DNA from 2 places in the Kitasatospora sp. NPDC004272 genome. Region 2 is predicted to be linked to the other one. Evidence: predicted binding sites of a transcription regulator. Region 2 holds the regulator's gene; the other holds the start of a gene.

Region 1 (7,401 bases), on a different contig from region 2:
GGCCTTGCCCACCCCGAAGTGCAGCCCGACGTCGGTCACCCGGGCCCGCCCGGACTCCCGGATGAACCCGAGCAGCACGTACGCCCCGGCCTCCAGCTCGGGGTGCACCAGCCGGGAGATCTCGGCCGCCCGCGCCCGGCTGCGCCTGAACAGCGTCGCCACCTCCCGCTCGACCGCGAGAAACGCCAGTTCGGCGGGGTTCGGCCCGTCCAGGGGGTCACTCATGGCGGACAGTATCGCGCAGCCCGCGCCTCCCCCGGCACTCGACCGCTTCATGGTACGAAGTAACGATTTGGACGTTTTTCCCGCCTTTGCCCCCGTTGAAGGAGACGCCCCACCATGGCCCACCAGGCAGAATCCGGAAAGGGCTTCCTCGGCGACCTCCGGGACGCGGTCACCCCGCGCGCCTTCTTCCTGGTCGTCGCCGTCCTGCTGCTCCAGCTCGGCTTCATCACCTCGTACGTGGGTGCCCTGCACCACCCGGCGCCGCACGAGCTGTCCATCGCCGTGGTCGCCCCGGCGGAGGCCGCGCCCAAGCTGGTCGACGCGCTGGAGTCCGTCCCGGACGACGCGGTGCGCGCCTCCGTCCTGCCGGACGAGGACACCGCCCGGGCCCGGATCAAGGACCAGAAGATCTACGCGGCCTGGGTGGTCGACCCGACCGGCACCGAGGACGCGCTGCTGGTGGCCGGCGCCCGCGGCCCGGCCGCCGCCACCGCCGCGGAGGGCATCGTCGGCAAGCTGGCCGCGAACCAGGGCCGGACGGTCGTGGTGGACGACACCATCCCGCTGGCCAAGGGCGACGCCGAGGGGCTGTCCGCCTTCTACCTGGTGGTCGGCTGGTGCGTGGGCGGCTACCTGGTCGCCTCGATCCTCGGCATCAGCGCCGGTTCCCGCCCGGCGAACACCGCCCGGGCGGTGCTGCGGCTCGGCACCCTGGCGCTGTACTCGGTCGCGGCGGGCCTGGGCGGCGCGCTGATCATCGGACCGATCCTGCACGCGCTGCCCGGCTCGATCGCCGCGCTCACCGGCCTGGGCACCCTGGTGGTGTTCTCGGTCGGCGCCGTCACCATGGCCCTGGAGTGCCTGTTCGACGTGGTCGGCATCGGCCTGGCGGTGCTGCTCTTCGTGGTGCTGGGCAACCCCAGCGCGGGCGGCGTCTTCCCGCCACCGCTGCTGCCCGCGTTCTGGCGGGCGATCGGCGAGTGGATCCCGAACGGGGCCGGCACCTCGGCGGCCCGCTCGATCGCCTACCTGGACTCCACCAACCTCACCGTGCCGTTCCTGGTGCTGGCGGCCTGGGCGGTGGTCGGCGTCGCGGTGACCTTCCTCGCGGTGGCCCGGGCCCCGCGCTTCGGCCGCCCCGTCCCCGCGGAGACGTGAGCGGCCGAAGGGGCTCGCGGGGTCAGACCCGCTCGGGCTCCCGGCCCGGCTCCTGGCCCTGGGTGATCCGGTCCGAGAACTGGGTGAACACGAAGCGGTTCATCGCCCAGTAGCGGAACACCATCGCCACCAGGGTGCCCACGATGATGCCGCTGGCGAAGTCGGCGACCTCCTGGGTCATGTGGCTCACGTCCGGCTCGCGCAGGTCGAACACGTACCGCGAGGCCACCAGCGGCAGGTCGTTCACGCCCACCGCCAGGGCGCTCACCACGAAGAACCCGGCGGCCTCGCGCTTGCGCCCGGCCGCACGGAACGACCACTGGCGGTTCATCACGTACGAGACCAGCGTGGTGATCACGGTCGCGATGGTGAGCGCCATGACCGGCTTGCTCTCCAGGACGGACATCTTCAGGGCGAAGTTGATGATCATGGTGAGGACGAAGCACGTTCCTCCCACCACGAGGAACTTCACCAGCTTGCGGTGCTTGACCAGGAACGGGCGGTAGCGCTCCGGGATGGCGGTCAGCGCGCGCTGCGTAGGGGACGGCATGCGGGAAGTGTCCCACGGGCTCGTTTCGGCAACCACCAGGGGCCTCGGAAGTACGCGCACTCCCGGGGCCCCCGGCCGGATCAGGCCGCCGCGACCAGCAGTTCCGCCGGTTCCAGCGCCAGCGCCAGCACCTCCCGGACGTCCGAGACCGGGTGCACCGACAGGCGCTCCAGCACCTCGGCGGGGACGTCGTCCAGGTCCGCCTCGTTGCGCTTGGGGATGATCACCGTGGTGACCCCGGCCCGGTCGGCGGCCAGCAGCTTCTGCTTCACCCCGCCGATCGGCAGCACCCGGCCGGTCAGCGACACCTCACCGGTCATCGCCACGTCGGTGCGCACCTTGCGGCCGGACAGCAGCGAGGCCAGCGCCGTGGTCATGGTGATGCCCGCGCTCGGGCCGTCCTTCGGCACCGCGCCGGCCGGCACGTGCAGGTGGATGCCCCGCTCGCGCAGCCCGGTCACCGGCAGCTCCAGCTCGGCGCCGCGCGAGCGCAGGTAGGAGAGCGCGATGTGCGCCGACTCCTTCATCACGTCGCCCAGCTGACCGGTCAGGGTCAGCCCGGTCGAGCCGGTCTCGGCGTCCGCCAGCGACGCCTCGATGTAGAGGACGTCGCCGCCGGCGCCGGTGACCGCCAGGCCGGTGGCCACGCCGGGCACCGCGGTGCGCCGCTCGGCCGGCTCCTGCGCCGCCTCCGGCACGTGGTGCGGCCGGCCCAGCAGGGCCCGCAGGTCGTCCGCGCCGATCGCGGCGGGCAGCTCGCGCTCGCCCAGCTCGGTCTGCGCGGCGACCTTGCGCAGGATCCGCGCGATCGACCGCTCCAGGTTCCGGACGCCCGCCTCCCGGGTGTACTCGGCGGCCAGCCTGCGCAGCGCCGCCTCGTCCACCGTCAGCTCGTCCCCGCCCAGGCCCGCCTTGGCGAGCTGGCGCGGCAGCAGGTGGTCGCGGGCGATGGCGACCTTCTCGTCCTCGGTGTAGCCGTCCAGGCGGACCAGGTCCATCCGGTCCAGCAGCGGCTCCGGGATGGCCTCCAGCACGTTGGCGGTGGCCAGGAACACCACGTCCGAGAGGTCGAGCTCGACCTCCAGGTAGTGGTCCCGGAAGGTGTGGTTCTGCGCCGGGTCGAGCACCTCCAGCAGGGCCGCCGCCGGGTCGCCCCGGTAGTCCGAGCCGACCTTGTCGATCTCGTCCAGCAGCACCACCGGGTTCATCGTCCCGGCCTCCTTGACCGCCCGGACGATCCGGCCGGGGATCGAGCCCACGTACGTCCTGCGGTGGCCGCGGATCTCCGCCTCGTCCCGCACGCCGCCGAGCGCGACCCGGACGAACGACCGGCCCATCGCCTTCGCGACCGACTCGCCGAGCGAGGTCTTGCCCACCCCGGGCGGCCCGACCAGCGCCAGCACCGCTCCCCCGCGACGCCCGCCGATCTGGCCCAGGCCCTGGTCGGCCCGGCGCTTGCGCACCGCCAGGTACTCGACGATCCGGTCCTTCACGTCCGCCAGCCCGGTGTGGTCCGCGTCCAGCACGGCGCGGGCCCCGGCGATGTCGTACGCGTCCTCCGAGCGCTCGTTCCAGGGCAGCTCCAGGACGGTGTCCAGCCAGGTGCGGATCCACGAGCCCTCGGGCGACTGGTCGCTGGCCCGCTCCAGCTTGTCGACCTCCTTGAGCGCCGCCTCGCGCACCTTCTCCGGCAGCGCGGCCGCCTCGACCCGGGCCCGGTAGTCCTCCTCCTCCGTATCGGCCTCGCCGTTCAGCTCGGCCAGCTCCTTGCGCACCGCCTCCAGCTGGCGGCGCAGCAGGAACTCCTTCTGCTGCTTGGCCACGCCCTCCTCGACGTCCTTGCGGATGGTGTCGTTGACCTCCTCCTCCGCGAGGTGGTCGCGCAGCAGGCCCAGCGCGTACTCCAGCCGGGCCGGGCGGTCCGCCTCCAGCAGCACTTTCAGCTTCTGCTCGGCGGTCGCGAACGGCGCGTACCCGATGTTGTCGGCCAGCTCGCCGACGTCCTCGATCGCGGCCACCCGGTCGACGATCTGCCAGGCCCCGCGGCGGCGCAGCCACTGCGTGGACAGCGCCTTGTACTCCTTGACCAGCTCGGCCGCCCGCCCGGCCACCGGCAGCCCCTGGTCCGACTCCTTGAACGGCGTGGTCTCCACCCACAGCGCGGCCCCCGGCCCGGTCGTCCCCGCACCGATCCGCACCCGCCGGACGGCCCGCACCAGCGCCGCCGGGTCCCCGTCCGCCAGCCGTCCCACCTGCTCGACCGTCGCCAGCGCCCCCACCGCCGCGTACGACCCGTCCAGCCGCGGCACCAGCAGCACCTGCGGCTTCCCCCCTGCGCTCCCGGCCCGGGCCGCCTCCACGGCCGCCCGCACCTCGGGATTCGAAAGTTCCAGCGGAACCACCATGCCGGGGAGCACCACCTCGTCATCGAGCGGCAGCACAGGCAGAGTGAGCGGAACGGACGTCGATGCCATGATCTCTCCCCAGTCAGTGAAGTTGAGCTGACCTGACTAAGGTCTGGCACCCCCCGATTGTTCCCCGCCCCCTGTTCGCTCCCGGAGAACACCCCCCGCACCCCGAAACAGGCGCGATCCCAAGAGCCCCGCGCCCCTGGCGGGGCTCGGGGAACTGCGCGAAGCGGAAGGAGCGCGCCGGAAAGATCGCGGCACGAACAGCACCCCGCCCCACCCGGCGAACCCCGCGAAAGCCCCCGCGCCGGCCCGGCTACCCCTCCGCCGGCGCGACCTTCGACCGGCCGCGCACCCGGCCGCGCGCCCGGGCCCCGACCGCCCGCCAGGGCCGCCGGGGGCCGCCGCCGCGAATGAGCGGCCAGAGCGCGACGCCCACCGCCAGTGCCGCCGGGTGCCCGACCGAGGTGACCAGGTCGGGGTCGGTCGCCACCTGGTGCGCGATCAGCGCGAGCCCGGCCCCCAGCGCGACCTTCCGCCCGGTGGGGCCGAGCAGTCCGGCGAGCGCGCCGAGCGAGGCGAGCACCCCGTACGAGACGCCGATGTCCATCGCGTCCAGCAGTCCGGCCTCGGCGTGGTCGGTGGCGACCGCGGCGACCACGACGGTCTGCGAGAGCAGCGTCGCGGCGACGTGTCCGGCGCCGAAGACGCCGAGGGCACGAAGTCCGCCGATGCGTCGTTCCAGGGGTGCGACGGTGAGGGCGAAGGCCCAGAAGTACGGCATCCAGACCGGCCCGGCGACCCACAGGCCGCTGCCGACGAGGGAGAGCGCGGGGTGGGCGAGCAGGTTGTGCGCGTCGGTGGAGGAGAGGGCCTGGAGCCGGTGCACGGTCTCCGGGTCGCCGAAGCGGGCGTAGAGGGTGGTGCCGAGCAGCAGTCCGAGGTAACCGAGCGCGAACGGGTTGGCCCGCGGGGTGGGCACGGCCCGCAGTCCGGGCCTGAGCAGTCGTCGTCGCAGTTCCGCGCTGGTCATGGTGCCTCCCGAACGCCTCGTCGGGCCCACCATACGGGGGGCGGGTGAGAGGTGTCTGAGGAACTTCTGTGAAGGGCTCCACCCGGGCGCGCTCCGGTCGCACACGTACCGTTACAGCTCGCAAGTGCTGCGGGTAAGGTACTGGCCCGTGCCCGTCCGAACGGGGACCTGCCAAACCTGATGCGTCCGCCGGCGGGGCACACCCACGACGGAACAGCACGACGGAAACAAGACGACTACGAGCGGAGCCCGCCGTCCCCGGACGGTCGGCCCGCGAGCCCTGGGGGCGGTGGCGTGACCGTGACAGAGATGCAGCAAGAGACGATCAGCAGTGGACCGGTGGGCACCCAGCGACGGGTGCTCGTCGTGGAGGACGAGCCCACCATCGCGGAGTCGATCGCGGCGCGGCTGGGGGCCGAGGGCTTCAAGGTGGCGGTGGCCCACGACGGGCCGGGCGCGGTGGACGGGTTCCACACCTGGCAGCCGGACCTGGTGGTGCTGGACATCATGCTGCCGGGCTTCGACGGCCTGGAGGTGTGCCGCCGGATCCAGGCGCAGCGCCCGGTGCCGGTGCTGATGCTGACCGCGCGGGACGACGAGACGGACCTGCTGGTGGGCCTGGGCGTCGGCGCGGACGACTACATGACCAAGCCGTTCTCGATGCGCGAGCTGGCGGCCCGGGTGAACGTGCTGCTGCGCCGGGTGGAGCGCGCCCAGCAGGCGGCCCGCACGCCGGCCCTGGGCAGCCTGCGGTTCGGCGAGCTGGAGATCGACCACGTGCAGCGCCGGGTCCGGCTGGGCAGCGGCGACGTGCACCTGACGCCGACCGAGTTCGACCTGCTGGCCTGCCTGGCGGCGCAGCCGCGCGCGGTGCTGACCCGCGAGCAGCTGCTGGCCGAGGTGTGGGACTGGACCGACGCGTCCGGCACCCGCACGGTGGACAGCCACGTGAAGGCGCTGCGCCGGAAGATCGGCGCGAGCTGGATCCGCACGGTGCACGGCGTCGGCTACGCGCTGGAGGCCCCGCTGTCCTGACCGGTGGCCGCCGGTCCGGGCCCGCCCGGGCCCCGCGCGGCGGCCCGACCCCCCTCTACCGGAACCCCACCGGGACCGAGTCGCCGAGGACGAGTCGCAGGGACACCATGACCTTTCCGCAGCAACGCAACGGGGAAGCCGAGCCGGCCCCGCCCCGGCCCCCGCTCGCCCGGCCCCCGCTGGTGGTGCGCGCCGCGCGCCGGGTGTGGGCGGACGTCCGCCCGTTCGACCCGGTCCGCTCGATCAAGGGCAAGCTGGCCCTGCTGGTGGTCGTCTCGGTGGTGCTGGCCACCGGGATGGTGGTGGTGGCGATCCGGTCGGAGACCCAGATCCGGATCATCATGATCTTCTCGCTGATCGCCTCGCTGCTGTTCATGCAGTTCCTGGCGAACGGCCTGACCGCGCCGCTGCGCGACATGACGGCGGCGGCCCGGTCGATGGCGGAGGGCGACTACAGCGGCCGGGTCGAGGTCTCCTCGCGGGACGAGATCGGCGAGCTGGCCGACACCTTCAACCGGATGGCGGGCGACCTGGAGGCCGCCGACCGGCACCGCCGCGAGCTGATCGCCAACGTCTCGCACGAGCTGCGCACCCCGATCGCGGCGCTGCGCGGCCTGCTGGAGAACGTGGTGGACGGCGTGGTGAAGCCGGACCCGAAGAACCTGGGCACCGCGCTGGAGCAGACCGAGCGCCTGGGCCGGCTGGTCACCCACCTGCTGGACCTGTCGAAGCTGGACGACGGCGTCGTCCCGCTGGACTCCCGCCCGTTCCGGGTGGGCCCGTTCCTGGACGGGGTGCTGCGCGGGGTGACGGTGGACGGCGCGACGGCCGGCGGCGCGTACGACCGGCGCGGGGACGTGCGGCTGGCGCTGGACGTGCGGCCGCCGGAGCTGGCGGCGGTGGCGGACGCGGAGCGGCTGCACCAGGTGGTGGCCAACCTGGTGGACAACGCCTGCAAGCACTCGCCGGCCGGCGGCACCGTGACGGTGCGG
Region 2 (7,401 bases):
AAGTCGGAGGGCACCCGCTGCTCCGGCGCCCGCCCCGCCACCGTCCACGCGTCGCTGTGGTGCGCGCTGTACACCGCGGCCCCGCTGTCCAGCAGCGTGCTGCGCAGCGTGGTCAGCCGCGTCCGGCTCGCCAGCGTCACCACACTGTCCGCCGGCCCGGTCAGCCGCATCAGCGGCGCGGCCAGGAAGACTCGTGCGCGGCGCCCTTCGGCGCGGTGCTGCAGGTGGGACTCACTCATGTCGACTCCGGGGGGATTGCCTACTGGAAGAGACCGCAACCGGTAGGTGCCGTTGAAGATGGCTGCTCAGTGGGACAGTGCGGGAGTTTTGTGGATCTCTTCTTGAATGGGCATCGGCAAGTGTGGTCGGCTTGACGAGACCATTGGAAGCAAACTGATCGTCCATCGCGGAGTCTGCCGACGTCCAGGTTTGCGCGGTGTCATCTGGATGCCTGGCAGTGAGATGTCACGTCTCTGGGGAACCGGGGAGTGACAGCCTGTGGTGTGTGCGGCACAATGATGCAGGTTGTCGACTGGCGTGATCGGATCAAATCGACACTGGAAACCGGAGAGTGGCCATGATGTCCCGCATACGCAAGTTTGTGGCGAGGGTAGTGCTTCCTGCCGCCTTTGGACTGGCGGTACTGGGGGGCGGTGCTTTGGCGGGCGACCACGACTCCACTCCGAAGTCTGATGTGTCCATGACCATGAAGTTGATGGACATTTACTGGAACTGAGCGGGGAGCGCTAGCTTTCCCATTCCTTTGCCAGTTCGTTTCCCTCTTCCTCGTCCAGGGAGATCGGAAGCACTCCGCCGTCGCCGGTGGGGACGAGAGCGGGGGAGGGGGTCGAGGAGCGGCCGAGCGCATAGCCGAGCTGGAACAGCGAATCGACGTTGTAGTCGTCCCGCATTTCGGCGATGTGCCGCGCCAGCGTTCGCTCGCTGATTCCGAGTCGGCGTGCGATTACCCGGTGGTTCGTTCCGGACAGCAGCAGATCGATGATCGTCTGCCGGAGCCGCGATACCACCTGCTGGGGCACCGCCCGGTCGCCGTCGAATTCGAGGGCCCGTCCCCAGCTCCGTTCGAATACCTCTTCGACGAGGAAGTCGATGACCGCCTGGTCGTGGATGAACGCGGCCAGGCTCATGTCGTCCACGGCGGGGATGACTGCCACCCGGCGGTCCAGGATGATCAGTCTGGTGTACGGCTCGTCCAGCGTCCGGAACTGCCAGCCGGCCGCCGCGAGCGTGGCCACGTAGTCGCGGGTGGGCTGGTGGTACCTGGTGCTGGCGTGGTAGATCGTCCTCATCGTGGTGCCGCCCTGAACCGTCTTCAGGTCTTCTTGCAGGCCGGCCGTCAGCATCTCCGTGGGCCGCGGACCGCCCGGCTGCATGGCGAGCGCTTCTTTGATCCCGGCCCGGCCGAGTTGTTGGACGCGCTGGTTGATGAGCGACTTTCCGCGGACGTACTCGACGACTCCACCGCTCTGCCCCGGGGCGTGGAATTTTTCCGCCAGTTCCGCGAATTCTTCCGGCACGGAGACCGCCTGCGTGAGCAGTTCCAGTGCTTGGCGCTGCCACCGGGTGCTGAGCGAAGAGGAGAGCTGGGCGGGATCGGTCGCGATGAATACCGCTGGATCGTCGGAGTCGGCTACCAGGAGTCCGATTCTGGCGAGTTCTTCGATGGCGGCGGCATCGGATTCCTCGCGGGTGTCGACCGTGCCGGAATTCTGGTTAATGGCGCGGAGGTAGAGGCTGCGGGCGGCTTGTGAGAGATTGCCACCACGCCAGGCTGCGGGTCCTGGCTGCTCCCGGGCGCTCATCCTGACCCCCTTGTCGTTGACCTGGCAATCAATCGGCGGACTTCCGCTCTGGTGATCCTATGGCCCGACCTGGTCCGGGAGCCGGGAATATGTGGCACTGCGGTCCGAGGCACTCTCTCACGGACACGCGAGCCGCCGACACCCCCCGATGGACAGGGGTGCCGGCGGCTCGGTGCCACGTGGCCGTCGCGCTCAGCGCCTGGGCCGCCACACCACCAGCGCGCTGGACTGCTGGACCTGCTGGTAGGGCACCAGGTCGCGGCGGTAGGAGGCGTGGACGGCGGCCTCGCGCTGCTGGAGGGTGGCGGCGGCGCCCTCCAGGGCGTCGACGAGTTCGCCGACCCGGGACTGCAGGGCGGCGACCTGGTTCTCCAGTTCGATGATCCGCTTGATGCCGGCCAGGTTGATGCCCTCGTCCTGGGAGAGGCGTTGGACCTCGCGCAGCTGCTGGATGTCCCGGGCGGAGTAGCGGCGGCCGCGCCCGGCGGTGCGGTCGGGGCTGACCAGGCCGAGGCGGTCGTACTGGCGGAGGGTCTGCGGGTGCAGGCCGGAGAGCTCGGCGGCGACGGAGATGACGTAGACCGGGGTGTCCTCGGTGAGGACGTACGGCGGTGCGGCGGCGCGAGGGCGGCCGCCGCCGGGCAGGCCCTCGCCGAGACCGGGGCCGGGGCCGATCCGGCCGGTGCCGTCGCCGCCGTGACTACTGTCGGAGTGGGGACTCATCGGGATCTCACGCTCCCTCCGCCGCCTTGAACAGGGCGGCTCGCGGGTCGTCCGAGGCGGTGGCCTCGCGGTACTGCTCCAGTGCGGTCAGCGCGTCTCCGTCGACGTGCTTGGGCACCGTGACCTCCACGGTGACCAGCAGGTCGCCGCGAGTGCCGTCCTTGCGGGTGGCGCCCTTGCCGCGGGCCCGCATGGTCAGGCCGTTCGCGCTGCCGGGCGGCAGTTTGAGCTTCACGGCCGGGCCGTTCAGGGTCGGCACCTCGATGGTGCCGCCGAGCGCGGCCTCGGGGAAGCTGACCGGCACGGTGACCGTGAGGTTGTCGCCCTTGCGTCCGAACACCGGGTGCGGGTCGACGTGCACGGTGACGTACAGGTCTCCGGGTTGGCCGCCGCGCTCGCCCTGGGCGCCCTTGCCCTTGAGCCTGATCCGCTGGCTGTCCTGCACCCCGGCCGGGATGCGGACCTGCATGGTGCGGGCCGAGGAGGCCCGGCCGCTGCCGTGGCAGACGGTGCAGGGGTCGTCGACGATCATGCCGCGGCCCTTGCAGTCCCGGCAGGGCTCGGAGAGCGCGAAGGCGCCCTGGCCCCGGCTGACGGTGCCCGCGCCGACGCAGGTCGGACAGACCCGCGGAGTGGTGCCGGCCTTGGCGCCGGTGCCGGCGCAGGCGCGGCAGGCGGCCTGGGAGGTCATCCGCAGCGGCACGGTCGCGCCGTCCACGGCCTCCTCGAAGTTCAGCGTGACCTCGGTCTCGACGTCCGCGCCGCGCCGCGGCTGGGCGGTCTGCCGTCCGCCGCGGTTGAACAGGCCGCCGAACACGTCGCCGATCCCGCCGCCGCCCGTGCCGCTCCCGCCGTTGAACAGGTCGCCGAAGTCGAAGCCGCCGGCCGCGCCCGCCCCGCCGGGCCGGAAGCCGCCGCCCGCGAACAGCGAGCGGGCCTCGTCGTACTCCTTGCGGCGCTTCTCGTCGGAGAGCACGTCGTACGCCTCGGAGATGTCCTTGAACCGCTCCTCGGCCTTGGCGTCACCCTTGTTGGCGTCCGGGTGGAACTCGCGGGCCAGCTTGCGGTAGGTCTTCTTGATCTCTGCGGCGGTGGCGTCCTTGGGCACGCCGAGGACCTTGTAGTAGTCCTTCTCCACGTAGTCCTTAGCGCTCATGGCCTTTGACCGCCACCTCCCGGAAAGCCGAAGTTCTGTTGCCTGTCGGCACCGCGGCGCGGTGCCCTGATACGGCGCTGCGGAGCCGGCCGCCGTACTGGACGACGTACGACTCCGCAGCGCACGGGGACTCTACTCAGCTGTCGGACGAACCGTCAGCCTTGTCGCCGTCCGGCTCGCCGGTGGTCTGGGTGCCCGGCTGGGGCTCCGCGACCGCGACCATCGCCGGGCGGATGATCCGCTCGCCGATCCGGTACCCGGGCTGGAGGATCTGCACGCAGGTGTCCTCCGTCACGTCCGACGAGTAGCTGTGCATCAGCGCCTCGTGGATGGTCGGGTCGAAGGGCTCGCCCTCCTTGCCGAACTGCTGCAGCCCGAGCTTGGCGACGACCGTCTCCAGGGACTCGGCCACCGACTTGAAGCCGCCGGTCACCTCGCCGTGCTCGCGGGCCCGGCCGATGTCGTCCAGCACCGGGACCAGCGACTCCAGGATGTTGGAGACGGCGATCTCGCGGACGGTGGAGCGGTCGCGCTCGACCCGCTTGCGGTAGTTCTGGTACTCGGCCTGGAGCCGCTGCAGGTCCGCGGTGCGCTCGCCGGCCTCGCGCTTGGCGGCGGCCAGCTCGTCGGCACCGGCGCCCGCGACGGCCTCCTCGGCTGCCTTGAGCACGGCCTCCTCGGCGGCGGAGTCGTCGCCGGGCTGCTCGCCCTGCGGCTTCTCCGTCATGCCGCACCGCCCTTGGGCTTCTCGTCGTCGACGATCTCGGCGTCGACCACGTCGTCGTCCTTGGCGCCCGCCTCGCCGGCACCGGCCGCACCGGCCGCCGCGCCCGCGCCGTCGGCCTGCGCGTACAGCGCCGCGCCGAGCTTCTGGGCGGTGGTGGAGACCTTCTCGGTGGCGGTGCGGATGGCCGCGATGTCCTCGCCCTTGAGGGCTTCCTTGAGCTCGGAGATCGCGGTCTCGACCTCGGTCTTGACGTCGGCCGGGAGCTTGTCCGCGTTGTCCGCGATGAACTTCTCGGTCGAGTAGACGAGCTGCTCGCCCTGGTTGCGGGTCTCGACGGCCTCGCGGCGCTTGGTGTCCTCCTCCGCGTAGCGCTCGGCCTCCTCGCGCATGCGGTTGACCTCGTCCTTCGGCAGCGAGGAGCCGCCGGTGACGGTCATCTTCTGCTCCTTGCCGGTGCCGAGGTCCTTCGCGGCCACGTGCATGATGCCGTTGGCGTCGATGTCGAAGGTGACCTCGATCTGCGGCAGGCCGCGGGGGGCCGGCGGCAGGCCGGTCAGCTCGAACATGCCGAGCTTCTTGTTGTACGCCGCGATCTCGCGCTCGCCCTGGTACACCTGGATCTGCACGGAGGGCTGGTTGTCCTCGGCGGTGGTGAAGATCTCGGAGCGCTTGGTCGGGATCGTGGTGTTGCGCTCGATCAGCTTGGTCATGATGCCGCCCTTGGTCTCGATGCCGAGGGACAGCGGGGTGACGTCGAGCAGCAGGACGTCCTTGACCTCGCCCTTGAGCACGCCGGCCTGCAGGGAGGCGCCGATGGCGACGACCTCGTCCGGGTTGACGCCCTTGTTGGCGTCCTTGCCGCCGGTCAGCTCCTTGACGAGCTCGGCGACGGCCGGCATGCGGGTCGAGCCGCCGACCAGGACCACGTGGTCGATCTCGGACAGCTGGATGCCGGCGTCCTTGATCACGTTGTGGAACGGGACCTTGCAGCGGTCCAGCAGGTCGGCGGTGAGCTGCTGGAACTGGGAGCGGCTGAGCTTCTCGTCCAGGTGCAGCGGGCCCTCGGCGGAGGCCGTGATGTAGGGCAGGTTGATCGAGGTCTCCGAGGAGGAGGACAGCTCGATCTTGGCCTTCTCGGCGGCCTCGCGCAGGCGCTGGACGGCCATCTTGTCCTTGGACAGGTCGACGCCGTGGCCGGCCTGGAAGACCTTCACCAGGTGGTCGACGACCCGCTGGTCCCAGTCGTCGCCGCCGAGGTGGTTGTCGCCGTTGGTGGCCTTGACCTCGACCACGCCGTCGCCGATCTCCAGCAGCGACACGTCGAAGGTGCCGCCGCCGAGGTCGAAGACCAGGATGGTCTGGTCGTCCTTGTCCAGGCCGTAGGCCAGGGCGGCCGCGGTCGGCTCGTTGACGATGCGCAGGACGTTCAGGCCCGCGATCTCGCCGGCCTCCTTGGTGGCCTGGCGCTCGGAGTCGTTGAAGTACGCCGGGACGGTGATGACGGCGTCGGTGACCGTCTCGCCCAGGTACGCCTCGGCGTCCCGCTTGAGCTTCTGCAGGACGAAGGCGGAGATCTGCTGCGGCGTGAAGTCCTTGCCGTCGATGCCGATCTTCCAGTCGGTGCCCATGTGGCGCTTGACCGAGCGGATGGTCCGGTCGACGTTGGTGACCGCCTGGCGCTTGGCGACCTCGCCGACGAGCACCTCGCCGTTCTTGGCGAAGGCGACGACGGACGGCGTGGTCCGAGCGCCCTCGGCGTTGGTGATGACCGTGGGCTCACCGCCCTCAAGAACACTGACGACGGAGTTCGTCGTACCGAGGTCGATGCCGACCGCGCGTGCCATCGTGAATACCTCCGGGGAAGAAGTTGAGCAGTACGGACTCAAGGATGCACGACTAATCCGACGGCGTCAACAGCTTTGAGTCCGTGTCGCTCAACTTTACTGAGCGCTTATGTCGCGCGGGTCGGAGCGGCTGCTCCGGGCGGGTGAGTCTGGGCTTAGTGACTGCCGCCATACCTTGAACATCTTCTGGTGGAGTGTTAACGAGCGGTAATGTCCGGCGGGTCAGCCCTCCAAGTTACCGACCAGTACACTCTGTGGAGGACTGGGCACCACTGGGAACAAGCCGCTGGAGACGGAGAGCCGATGCAGCTAGCAGCGATCGTCATCTCGCTGGTCACCTTCGTGATCGGCACCGCGCTCGCCGCCCGTGCGGCGCTGCACATCTACAAGGTGGTGCGCACCGGCGCCGCCGACACCACCCGGTTCGGACGGCCCGCGCAGCGGACCGCCACCGTGGCCAAGGAGTTCCTCGGCCACACCCGGATGAACCGCTGGGGCGTCGTCGGCGTCGCCCACTGGTTCGTCGCGGTCGGCTTCTTCTCGCTGGTGCTCACCCTGGTGAACGCCTTCGGGCAGCTCTTCGACGCCGAGTTCGTGCTCCCGGTGATCGGCCACTGGCTGCCCTGGAACGTCTTCGTCGAACTGATCGGCACCCTCACCACCCTGGGCATCCTCACCCTGATGGTGATCCGCCTGCTCAGCCTGCCCTCCCGGGCCGGCCGCAAGTCCCGGTTCGCCGGCTCGATCGCCTGGCAGGCGTTCTACGTCGAGTACACGATCCTCGGCATCGGCCTGTGCATCATGATGCTGCGCGGCCTGGAGGGCGCCCTCGAAGGCGTCGACTCCTACGACCCGGCCTACCTGGTCTCGTACCCGATCGCCGCCGCCTTCCACGGCACCGCGCACGGCACCCTGGTCAACCTGGTCTACCTGTTCGCGATGCTGAAGATCTGCATCTCCTTCGCCTGGGCGATCACCATCGGCGTCAACCCCTCGATGGGCGTCGCCTGGCACCGCTTCCTGGCGTTCTTCAACATCTACTTCAAGCGCGCGGAGGACGGCGGCACCGCGCTCGGCGCGCTGCGCCCGATGACCAGCGGCGGCGCCCCGATCGACTTCGAGGACCCG

The links. Region 2 encodes HspR, which represses chaperone genes until heat shock. Its sites were predicted from a motif close to TTGAGNNNNNNNNNCTCAA; they were not measured.
Region 1: the regulator HspR is predicted to act here: its motif matches at 4,430-4,448, upstream of lon (endopeptidase La).

What each region holds. Positions count from the first base shown of each region.
Region 1 is NZ_JBSGET010000050.1:41,060-48,460, forward strand. It holds gene ACWEO5_RS17530 (MarR family winged helix-turn-helix transcriptional regulator) at 1-225, opposite strand, end outside; gene ACWEO5_RS17535 (DUF3533 domain-containing protein) at 340-1,383, shown strand; gene ACWEO5_RS17540 (GtrA family protein) at 1,406-1,933, opposite strand; gene lon (endopeptidase La) at 2,014-4,407, opposite strand; gene ACWEO5_RS17550 (rhomboid-like protein) at 4,658-5,374, opposite strand; gene ACWEO5_RS17555 (response regulator transcription factor) at 5,684-6,409, shown strand; gene ACWEO5_RS17560 (HAMP domain-containing sensor histidine kinase) at 6,517-7,401, shown strand, end outside.
Region 2 is NZ_JBSGET010000001.1:84,650-92,050, reverse strand. It holds gene ACWEO5_RS00395 (hypothetical protein) at 1-239, opposite strand, end outside; gene ACWEO5_RS00390 (hypothetical protein) at 747-1,823, opposite strand; gene ACWEO5_RS00385 (heat shock protein transcriptional repressor HspR) at 2,016-2,546, opposite strand; gene dnaJ (molecular chaperone DnaJ) at 2,554-3,702, opposite strand; gene grpE (nucleotide exchange factor GrpE) at 3,839-4,429, opposite strand; gene dnaK (molecular chaperone DnaK) at 4,426-6,273, opposite strand; gene ACWEO5_RS00365 ((Fe-S)-binding protein) at 6,577-7,401, shown strand, end outside.